DNA from 3 places in the Mesorhizobium sp. B2-1-1 genome. Region 3 is predicted to be linked to each of the others. Evidence: predicted binding sites of a transcription regulator. Region 3 holds the regulator's gene; each other region holds the start of a gene.
What was found. The regulator PhoB, encoded in region 3, activates phosphate uptake and scavenging genes when phosphate is short. The targets are predictions, from matches to a motif close to TGTCATNNANCTGTCAT.
Positions count from the first base shown of each region.

Region 1: FJ972_RS03400 (PhoX family protein) is a predicted target of PhoB. The motif match lies at 1,308-1,324, and genes of this name have one in related genera.
Region 2: FJ972_RS20890 (RNA degradosome polyphosphate kinase) is a predicted target of PhoB. The motif match lies at 1,563-1,579, and genes of this name have one in related genera.

Region 1 covers NZ_CP083954.1:722,969-726,245, reverse strand. The annotation lists gene FJ972_RS03410 (response regulator) at 1-408, shown strand, start outside; gene FJ972_RS03405 (hypothetical protein) at 599-1,054, opposite strand; gene FJ972_RS03400 (PhoX family protein) at 1,386-3,277, shown strand, end outside.
Region 2 covers NZ_CP083954.1:4,237,368-4,240,644, reverse strand. The annotation lists gene FJ972_RS20900 (FAD-dependent monooxygenase) at 11-1,234, opposite strand; gene FJ972_RS20895 (zinc-finger domain-containing protein) at 1,253-1,498, opposite strand; gene FJ972_RS20890 (RNA degradosome polyphosphate kinase) at 1,699-3,277, shown strand, end outside.
Region 3 covers NZ_CP083954.1:1,320,020-1,323,296, forward strand. The annotation lists gene pstB (phosphate ABC transporter ATP-binding protein PstB) at 1-460, shown strand, start outside; gene phoU (phosphate signaling complex protein PhoU) at 486-1,193, shown strand; gene phoB (phosphate regulon transcriptional regulator PhoB) at 1,213-1,902, shown strand; gene FJ972_RS06445 (ROK family protein) at 1,910-3,151, opposite strand.

The DNA.
Region 1 (3,277 bases), 600 kb from region 3:
ACGGTCTCGGAGGCCAATGCCGACGTGGCGCGGGCGCTGAACGCCGGTGTGCGCGGCTATGTGCTGAAGGGGGTCGGCTCGCGCATGCTGGCCGAAATCCTGAATGGTGTAGCGGCCGGCGAGACCTATGTGTCGCCGACCCTGTCGGCCCGCCTGCTTTCGGACCTGCAATCGCTGCAGCCGGCCAACGGCAGGACGGATCGCCTGCGGCAGCTCACCGGACGCGAGGCCGAGATCCTGCAGCTGGTGGCGGAAGGGCTGAGCAACAAGGAAGTGGCGCTGCGGCTGGCACTGCAGGAAAAAACGGTCAAGCATCACATGACCGGTGTGCTGTCCAAGCTCAACGTCCGCAATCGCACCGAGGCGGCGCTGCTGATGCGCGAAGCGCGGGATCGGGCCGGCAGCTAATCCTGGTCGGCCGCAAGGGATCCCCGGTTTGGGATAACGACACGCATAAATGAAAACCTGAAGCGCGGTGCAGCAGCGGAACGCTCCAGGGCAAAAAAGACGGCCCCTATACGGGGCCGGAGCGACAAGGTCACCTCCGCCGGGGGGCGGCGGAGGTGACACGTAAAGCGGGCGATGCCTATTGCCCGCTCTACAACCCCTTGAGGCGGCTTATATCCGCCGCCGTCGCAGGGCGCTCGACGATCGTGCGGCCCAGAGCGTCGGTCATTTTGAAGCGACCCTTCTCGATCTCTTCCCCGAAGCCGTTAGGGTGCTGCACCACGATCTTGTTGTCGTCTATTTCGACACGATCGCCGGTTGTTGCGTTCACATGCTTGCCGGAGCTGTTGGCACCCTTCCCCTTGCCGTTGTTGCCGGCGCCATTGTTCCCGTTGCCGCCAGCGTTGCCATTGTTGCCTCCGGCGTTGCCATTGTTGCCGCCGCCGTTATTTCCATTGCCGCCATTGCCGCCATTGCCGTTACCGCCACCACCGCCATTGCCGCTGTTCCCGCCAGGCTTGGCTTGGGCGCTGGACGCGACAATGCCTGCGGCGGAACCGTGAAAATCGAGGTGATAGGGGGCTATGGTCAGCGCCAGTGCCGGCACTGCTCTCAGGGCCAGCCAGCAACAATGTGCCATGATCGAGCTGCGCATCAGTCCCTCACTTGATCGGACCGGCAAAATTCAGAGGCCATCTCGTGCAGGTACGCGACCATCGGCGACATGGCGTGTTCGTGTAAGTGGCCCACGACCGATGCCGCGGCAATCCGGACCTTCGCCCCGATCGGTTTAGGACCTTGGTCCGAGTTTCAAACCGGATGTGGCGCGAGGTTCGCGGTCAAGCTGGCGGGTGCACGAATGTCACGAAAGTGTGACCGATCGTCTATAAGGGGTCGAAACGCGTGACACGCTCCAGCCATCCAGCCAGAGGCAGACCATGACCGACCATCGCTCGCCCGACGCCCGATTCCGCACCAGCCTGCTTGAGGAAAACGACGGTCCGGCGACCAACCCCACCGAAAACCGCACCATGGGCGAAATCATTGCCGAGCGGTTCTCCCGCCGCGCCTTCCTCAAGGGCTCGCTGGCCGTCTCGGCCATCGCCGCCACCGTCAGCCCGCTGGCGCTCGTGGCCGCCGACGATGCGCGTGCCGCCGAGGGCTCCGCCTTCTCGTTCGAGGAACTCGAAGCCGGTATCGACGACAAGCACCATGTCGCGCCGGGCTACGATGCCGACGTGCTGTTGCGCTGGGGCGATCCGCTGTTTGCCGATTCGCCGGAGTTCGACCCGGCCAGGCAGTCGGCTGAGGCCCAGGCAAGACAATTCGGCTACAACAATGACTATGTCGGCTATATCGGGATCGGTGGCTCCGCCGAGCACGGCCTGCTGGTCGTCAACCACGAATACACCAATCCGCATCTGATGTTCCCGGGCATCGTCAGGATCGTCGAGAAGGACGGCAAGAAGGCGGCCGAACTCGCGCCGCTCTCGAAGGAGCAGGTCGATGTCGAGATGGCGGCACATGGCGGCACCATCGTCGAGATCCGCAAGGAAGGCGGCAAGTGGCAGGTGGTGCGCGACGGCAAGTTGAACCGCCGCATCACCTCCAACACCGAAATGGCGCTGTCGGGCCCGGTCGCCGGCCATGACCGCGTCAAGACCAATGCCGACCCATCCGGCACCAAGGTCATCGGCACATTCAACAACTGCGCCGGCGGCGTCACGCCTTGGGGCACCTATGTCATGGCCGAGGAGAACATCCACGGCTATTTCTCCGGTGAACTGCCGGAAGGCCATAAGGAAGCCGCCAATTACAAGCGCCTCGGCATTCCGGAAGGCGCCTATGAATGGGGCGCGCATTACGATCGTTTCGACCTCGCCAAGGAGCCGAACGAGCCCAACCGTTTCGGCTGGATCGTCGAGGTCGACGTCAACGATCCGACATCCACGCCGAGGAAGCGCACCGCAATGGGCCGCTTCAAGCATGAAGGCGCCGAATCGATCGTCGCCAAGGATGGCCGCGTCGTCTTCTATCTCGGCGACGACGAGCGCTTCGAGTACGTCTACAAATTCGTCACCGCGGGCCGTTTCGATCCGGACGACCGCGCCGCCAACATGAACCTGCTCGACGACGGCACGCTGCATGTCGCCAAATTCGCTGCGGACGGTACGGTGGAATGGCTGCCGATCGTCTTCGGCCAGGGCCCGCTGACGGCCGAGAACGGCTTTGCCGGCCAGGCCGACGTGTTGATCGAGACGCGGCGTGCCGCCGACCTGCTCGGCGCCACCAAGATGGACCGTCCCGAGGACATCCAGCCCAATCGTGTCAACGGCAAGGTCTATGTCATGCTGACCAACAATTCCAAGCGCAAAGCCGACCAGGTCGACGCCGCCAACCCGCGCGCCGACAACGCTTTCGGCCACATCATCGAGATATCGGAAGATGGCGGCGATTTCGCCGGCACCAGGGGCAAATGGGAAGTGCTCCTGAAATGCGGCGATCCGGCGGTTGCCGATGTCGGCGCCACCTTCTCCACCGCCACCACGGCCAATGGCTGGTTCGGCATGCCCGACAATTGCGCGGTCGATTCAGCCGGGCGCCTGTGGGTCGCCACCGACGGCCAGGGCCCGAAGGCCACCGGCCGCACCGACGGCCTGTGGGCGGTCGACACCGAAGGGCCGGCGCGCGCGACGTCAAAACTGTTTTTCCGCGTGCCGATCGGCGCTGAAATGTGCGGGCCGCTGTTTGCGCCCGACGATCAGACCGCCTTCGTCGCCGTCCAGCATCCAGGCGACGGCGGCGAGGATTGGGAGGCGTTCGGCCGCCC
Region 2 (3,277 bases), 2.8 Mb from region 3:
CGTTCGAGTTCTAGGCCCGCCATCCATAAAGCCAGTCCAAATCCGCGGCGAGCTTCTCCGGCGTCCGCATTTTCAGGAAAAGGTTGCGCGCCAACGCCACCGGACCCCAGGCATGCCAGGCAAGGCGGTTGAGGGCGCCGCGACGTGCCACTCTCACGACGCGCGGCCGGCGCAGACCTTCCCAGATTTGAAGACTTCCGGCCAGGTCGGCAGGGGAGGTGGCCATGACGTCGGCAAGCGTGGCGGCATCCTCGATGGCCATCGCGGCGCCCTGTGCCGCGAACGGCGTCATGGCATGCGCCGCGTCGCCGACCAGCGCGATGCGGCCCGACCTTACCCATGGCTGCTTCTGATCGACCGTATGGATCGGCCAGGCCGCCCACGGGCCGGCCAACTCCGCAAGCCTTGCCAGCGCCGGCGCGGTGCGGCGCATGGCGCCGGCCAGGATTGCGGGATCGGCATGGCCGGACCAGCCTTCGGCGATACGCTCGCCCCTGGTGAAAGCGACGAGATTGATGGCGCTGCCCTTGCTGACGGGATAGGCGACCATGTGAAAGCCGGGATGCAGGAAGGTGGTGACGCAGTCCGGCGCACCGATCTCTGCAAAAGCTTGCCCGGCAGGACTGTCTGCGCTGACGGTTGCCCGCCAGGCCAGTTCGCCGGAGAAGTGGCTTTTCGCAAGCCTGGTTTTCCTTCCTTGGTCGGCAAGTCCGCGCACCGACGACCAGACGCCATCGGCGCCGACCAGAAGGAAACCTTCCGCCGCGACGAGCCTGCCACCCACATCGGCTGCCGCGGTGACGCCTGAACTGCTGATCGTGACGCTGCCAAGGCGCGCACCAGTAGTGAGATGAACATCGGGCATGGCAGCCACGCGCGCCATCAGCGCGTTTTGCAGGTCCGCTCGATGCGCCACGAGGTAGGGCGCACCCCAGCGCGCCTCGCCGGCTCGTCCAAAAGGTACGCGCGCCAGTTCGCCCAAGGTTGCCGCATCCTTCAGCACCACGGCTTCCGGCCTGACGGCATTGGGAAGAAGTGCGTCGAGTACGCCGAGCTCACGCAGGATGCGTGTCGCGTTGGGCGAAAGCTGGATGCCGGCGCCCGCCGCTTCTAGGCGCTGCGCCTGTTCGAAGATCCGTACGGGATAGCCCCGCTCGGCGAAAGCCAACGCCGCGGTCAGCCCGGCAATACCCGCCCCGGCGATGATGACTTGCCGGGACTGTGCGTCTGCCATTGGCCGGGCCGCTGGAAGTCAGGCGGCCTGGTCGATGTAGAGGCAGCCGGCCGGCAGCGTTTCCATCGCCGTCAGCTTCGGCGAATAGCGGTAGAGCGTCGAGCAGTAGGGGCAGACCTTCTCATTGTCGTCGCCCATATCGAGAAACACATGCGGATGGTCGAAAGGCGGGTTGGCGCCGGTGCACATGAATTCCTTGACTCCGATATCGATCGCCGGATGGCCCGCATCGTTCTGGAAATGGGGAATGGAACCGCCTGCCATCGTCGTCTCCTTTAGCGCAGTCTGCTCAGCGTTTGGATCATAACCGGCCTGTTTGCAAGTTCGATGAAATGAAACTGTCGCAAAAGCCTGTCAGAGGATAAGTTAAGCCGGTTAACCGGCTGGAGCATCGCGGCCAGGCGCAACAGCCTGGGCGCCGCCCGAAAGCGGCGAAGCAACCAGACGTGGGAAGAGCAGGAACCATGAACGAACTGAAGCCGGTCCAGAGCGAGTTCATCAATGCGGAAGCGGCAAGCCCGGAAGGCAATCCGGATCGTTTCGTCAATCGCGAGTTCTCCTGGTTGCAGTTCAACCGCCGCGTGCTTGAGGAATCGCAGAACACAAACCATCCGCTGCTGGAGAGGGTACGTTTCCTGTCGATCTCCGCGGCCAATCTCGATGAGTTCTTCATGGTGCGCGTCGCCGGCCTGGCCGGCCAGGTTCGCGAAGGCATCGTGTTGAGAAGTCCGGACGGGCGTACCCCCGAACAGCAGCTCGAACAGCTGCTGCGCGAGGTCGAACGGTTGCAGGAAGACCAGCAGAAAAGCCTTTCGGCGCTGACCGTGCTGCTCAACAAGGAAGGCATCGAGAGCATCACCCGCGACGCGCTGACCAAGGACGAGAAGGCCTGGCTGGAGGAGCACTTCCAGGACCAGGTGTTTCCTGTTCTCACGCCATTGTCGATCGACCCGGCGCATCCGTTCCCGTTTATCCCCAATCTCGGCTTCTCGATGGCGCTGCAGCTTCGCCATCGCAAGAACGGCGAGGAGATGAGCGCGCTCTTGCGCCTGCCGGTGGCGCTGAAGCGTTTCATCCGTTTGCCGGACCGCAAGCACCATGTCCGCTTCATCCCGCTGGAAGAGGCGGTCGGCCTTTACATCGGCAAGTTGTTCCCGGGTTACGAGGTCAAGGGCTCCGGCACGTTCCGCATCATTCGCGACAGCGACATCGAGGTCGAGGAGGAATCGGAAGATCTCGTGCGCCTGTTCGAGACCGCGCTAAAGCGCCGCCGCCGCGGCTCCGTCATTCGCATCGAGTTCGACATGCTCATGCCGGCCGAACTGCGCGAATTCGTCGCCGGCGAACTCGGCGTTTCGTCGAGCCGCATCAGCGTCCTGACCGGCCCGCTGGCGCTCAGCCAGATTTCGGAGATCGTCGCCGTTGCCCGCGACGACCTCAAATTCACGCCCTACAATCCGCGTTTCCCCGAGCGCATCCGCGAGCATGGCGGCGATTGCTTCGCCGCTATCCGCGAGAAGGACATCATCGTCCACCACCCCTACGAATCCTTCGACGTGGTGGTGCAGTTCCTGCGCCAGGCGATGGCCGACCCGGAAGTGGTGGCGATCAAGCAGACGCTTTACCGAACCTCCAACGACAGCCCGATCGTGCGTGCGCTGGTCGACGCCGCCGAGGCCGGCAAGTCGGTGACGGCACTGGTCGAGCTCAAGGCTCGCTTCGACGAGGAGGCCAACATCCGCTGGGCGCGCGACCTCGAGCGCGCCGGCGTCCAGGTCGTGTTCGGCTTCCTCGAGCTCAAGACCCACGCCAAGATGTCGCTGGTGGTGCGGCGCGAGGACGGCAAGCTGCGCAATTATGTGCATCTGGGCACCGGCAATTACCATCCGGTGACCGCGCGCATCTACACCGACCTGTCCTTCTTCACCACCGATGCAACGATCGCACGCGATGTCGCCCAGCTTTTCAACTTCATCACCGGCTATGCCGAGCCGACCGCCGAAATGCGGCTGGCGATCTCGCCCTTCACGCTGAGGAACCGTA
Region 3 (3,277 bases):
GTCGATCTACGAGAACATCGCCTTCGGCGTCAGGCTCTATGAGAAGCTCAGCAAGGCGGAGATGGACGGCCGTGTCGAGCAGGCGCTGAAGCGCGCGGCACTGTGGAGCGAGGTCAAGGACAAGCTCAACGCCAGCGGCCTCAGCCTTTCGGGCGGCCAGCAGCAGCGCCTCTGCATCGCCCGCACGGTGGCGGTGAAGCCGGAGGTCATCCTGCTCGACGAGCCTGCCTCGGCGCTCGATCCGCTGTCGACCGCCAAGATCGAGGAGCTGATCGACGAGTTGCAGGCCGATTATACGATCGTCATCGTCACCCACAACATGCAGCAGGCGGCGCGCGTGTCGAAGCAGACCGCCTTCATGTATCTGGGCGAGCTGGTCGAGTTCGACCGCACCGAGAAGATCTTCACGTCGCCCCGCGAGAAGCGCACGCAGGACTATATCACCGGCCGCTTCGGCTGATCCCAGGCATACGAGGACCAAGATCATGGCCGAACACACAGTCGCAGCCTTTGACGAAGATCTCGGACAGATCAGCAGGCTGATCCGCGACATGGGCGATCTCGCCTCATCGATGGTCGGCGGCGCGACCAAGGCGCTCCTGAATTCCGACAACGCGCTCGCCCAGCGCGTCGTCTCCGACGACGCGATCATGGATGCGCGCCAGCGCGAACTCGACGACCGCGCCATCACCCTGATCGCCAAGCGGCAGCCCATGGCGGACGATCTGCGCCATGTCGTCGGCTCGATCCGCATGGCGGGCGATCTCGAACGCATCGGCGATCTCGCCAAGAACATCGCCAAGCGCGTCGGCACCGTCGGCCTTGCCGCCACGCCGCGCGACCTGTCGCACTCCATCGACGCCATGGCGCAGCTTGTGCTGATCCAGGTCCAAGGCGTGATCGAGGAGTATGCGGCGCGCGATGCCGCGGCACTTGCCAAGCTGCGCGCCGACGATGAACGCATCGACGTCAAATACACGTCGGTCTTCCGCGAGCTGCTGACCTACATGATGGAGGATCCGCGCAACATCACCGCCTGCACGCATCTTTTGTTCTGCGCCAAGAATCTCGAGCGCATCGGCGATCACGTGACCAACATTGCCGAAAATGCCTATTATGTGCTGACCGGCACGCAATTGCCCGCCAATCGCCCGAAGCAGGACGAGACGGCGATGTCGGCGCCAGCGGCTTGACGGCAGGGGTGACCAGTCGATGATCGCGCCACGCATCATGGTGGTGGAGGACGAGGAGCCGCTGGGTGTGCTGCTCCGTTACAATCTGGAATCGGAGGGTTATCAGGTAGAGGTGGTGACGCGCGGCGACGAAGCCGAGATCCGCTTGCAGGAGAATGTCCCTGACCTTCTTGTGCTCGACTGGATGGTGCCGGCGGTGTCCGGCATCGAGCTCTGCCGCCGTCTCCGCATGCGGCCCGAGACCGAGCGGCTGCCGATCATCATGCTGACGGCGCGCGGCGAGGAAAGCGACCGGGTGCGCGGTCTCTCCACCGGCGCCGACGACTATCTGGTCAAGCCGTTCTCAACGCCGGAATTCATGGCACGCGTCAAGGCGCTGCTGCGCCGCGCCAAGCCCGAAGTTCTGTCCAGCGTGCTCAAGGTCGGCGACATCGTGCTCGACCGTGAATCGCACCGGGTCTACCGCAAGAAAAGCGAGATCCGGCTCGGGCCGACCGAGTTCCGCCTGCTCGAATTCATGATGCGACATCCCGGCCGCGTGTTCTCGCGCAGCCAACTGCTCGACAATGTCTGGGGCGAAACGATCTATATCGACGAGCGCACCGTGGACGTGCATGTCGGCCGGCTGCGCAAGGCGGTCAACAATGGCCGCATGCCTGACGTGATCCGCACCATTCGGGGCGCGGGGTATGCGATTCGCGAAGACTAGGGATATGTCACGCAACGTTCTCGCCCACGCCTGATTTCGCCTGTGCCCCCGGCGCGAAAATCTCCTGGTCGACGAAGGTCAGCGCGCGCATGGCGCAGCCCTCGCGGATCAGTGGCAGTTCGTTCGGCTCGGTGTCGAAGGAAATCGATTTCGAGTGCTGGCCGCCGGCGGTCTGGGCAATGGCCTCGCGCAGAGCCGGCTCGATCAGGTCGAAGGCGGCGGCGCTGACGCCGACCATGGCGACCGGCGCCGGATCGATCAGCGCGAACAGGCTGCCAAGGCCGTAACCCAGCGCCTCGCCGGCCTTGCGGTAGGCTTCGCGCTCCGGCCCGTCCTTTTCGCGCGCCGAGGCCGCCAGGGTGCGCATGTCGGCGTCGCTGACGTCGACGGGCTCGGTGTCCTCGCCAAGCTGCCTCGCGTTGCGCCAGATGGCATAGTTGCCGGCATAGGCCTCGACGCAGCCGCGCCGCCCGCAGCGGCAGAGCGCCCCGCCGGGGCGATGGATCATGTGGCCGAACTCGCCTCCGGATGAATGGGTGCCGGTGAACAGTTCACCCTTCAGCACCAAGCCCATGCCGATGCCGTGCGACAAAAGGATGGCGATGAAGTCGTCGCGGTAGCGCTGGGGATCGCGCCAGCGCAGCGCCACCGCCATCATGTTGCAATCGTTCTCCATGGTGGCGGGAATGCCGAACTCGGCCTCCAGTATGTCGGCGAAGGCGATGTCGGTCTGCGGCGTGATCGGCGACCACAGCATGGTGCGCGCATCCGTGTCGGTGATGCCCTGGATCGCCAGCGCGATACGGGCGATGCTGCCGACGTCGAGGTCGGGATCCTCGAACCGCCGCCTGACGATGGCCACGCATTCGCCGATCAGCGCCTCGCGCGACAGGGTGAGCGTGTCCAGCCGGCGCTGCTCTTCAGATATCACCTGGCCGGCATAGTCGATGACGGCGACGGAGAGAAAATTCAGCGACAGCACCACGGTCATCACCGCCGCGGCTTCAGGGTTGAGGCTGAGGCCGACCTGCGGCCGGCCGCGTTTCAGCGCACCGGCCTCGCTCGGCTTGCTCTGCGCCAGGATGCCTTCGCCAATCAGGTGGGAGGAGATCGCCGATATGGTGGAATGGCTGAGCCCGGTGGTCGCGGCAATCTCGGTGCGCGAGGGCTGCCCGGCACGGCGCACGGCCGCGATCACCATCGCCCGGTTGCGTCGGCGCAAATCGTCGTGGCGGATTCCGACCGACATGTTTCTCGCATCCTCCCCGTCGCCGCGTTCTCTCCCCAGGATCCCGACGACCGTCAAATACTGGCAGAACCGGCCTTGGCTGTCATTATTTATTCCGGAGCTCGAAAAAAATTCACGAGGACATCA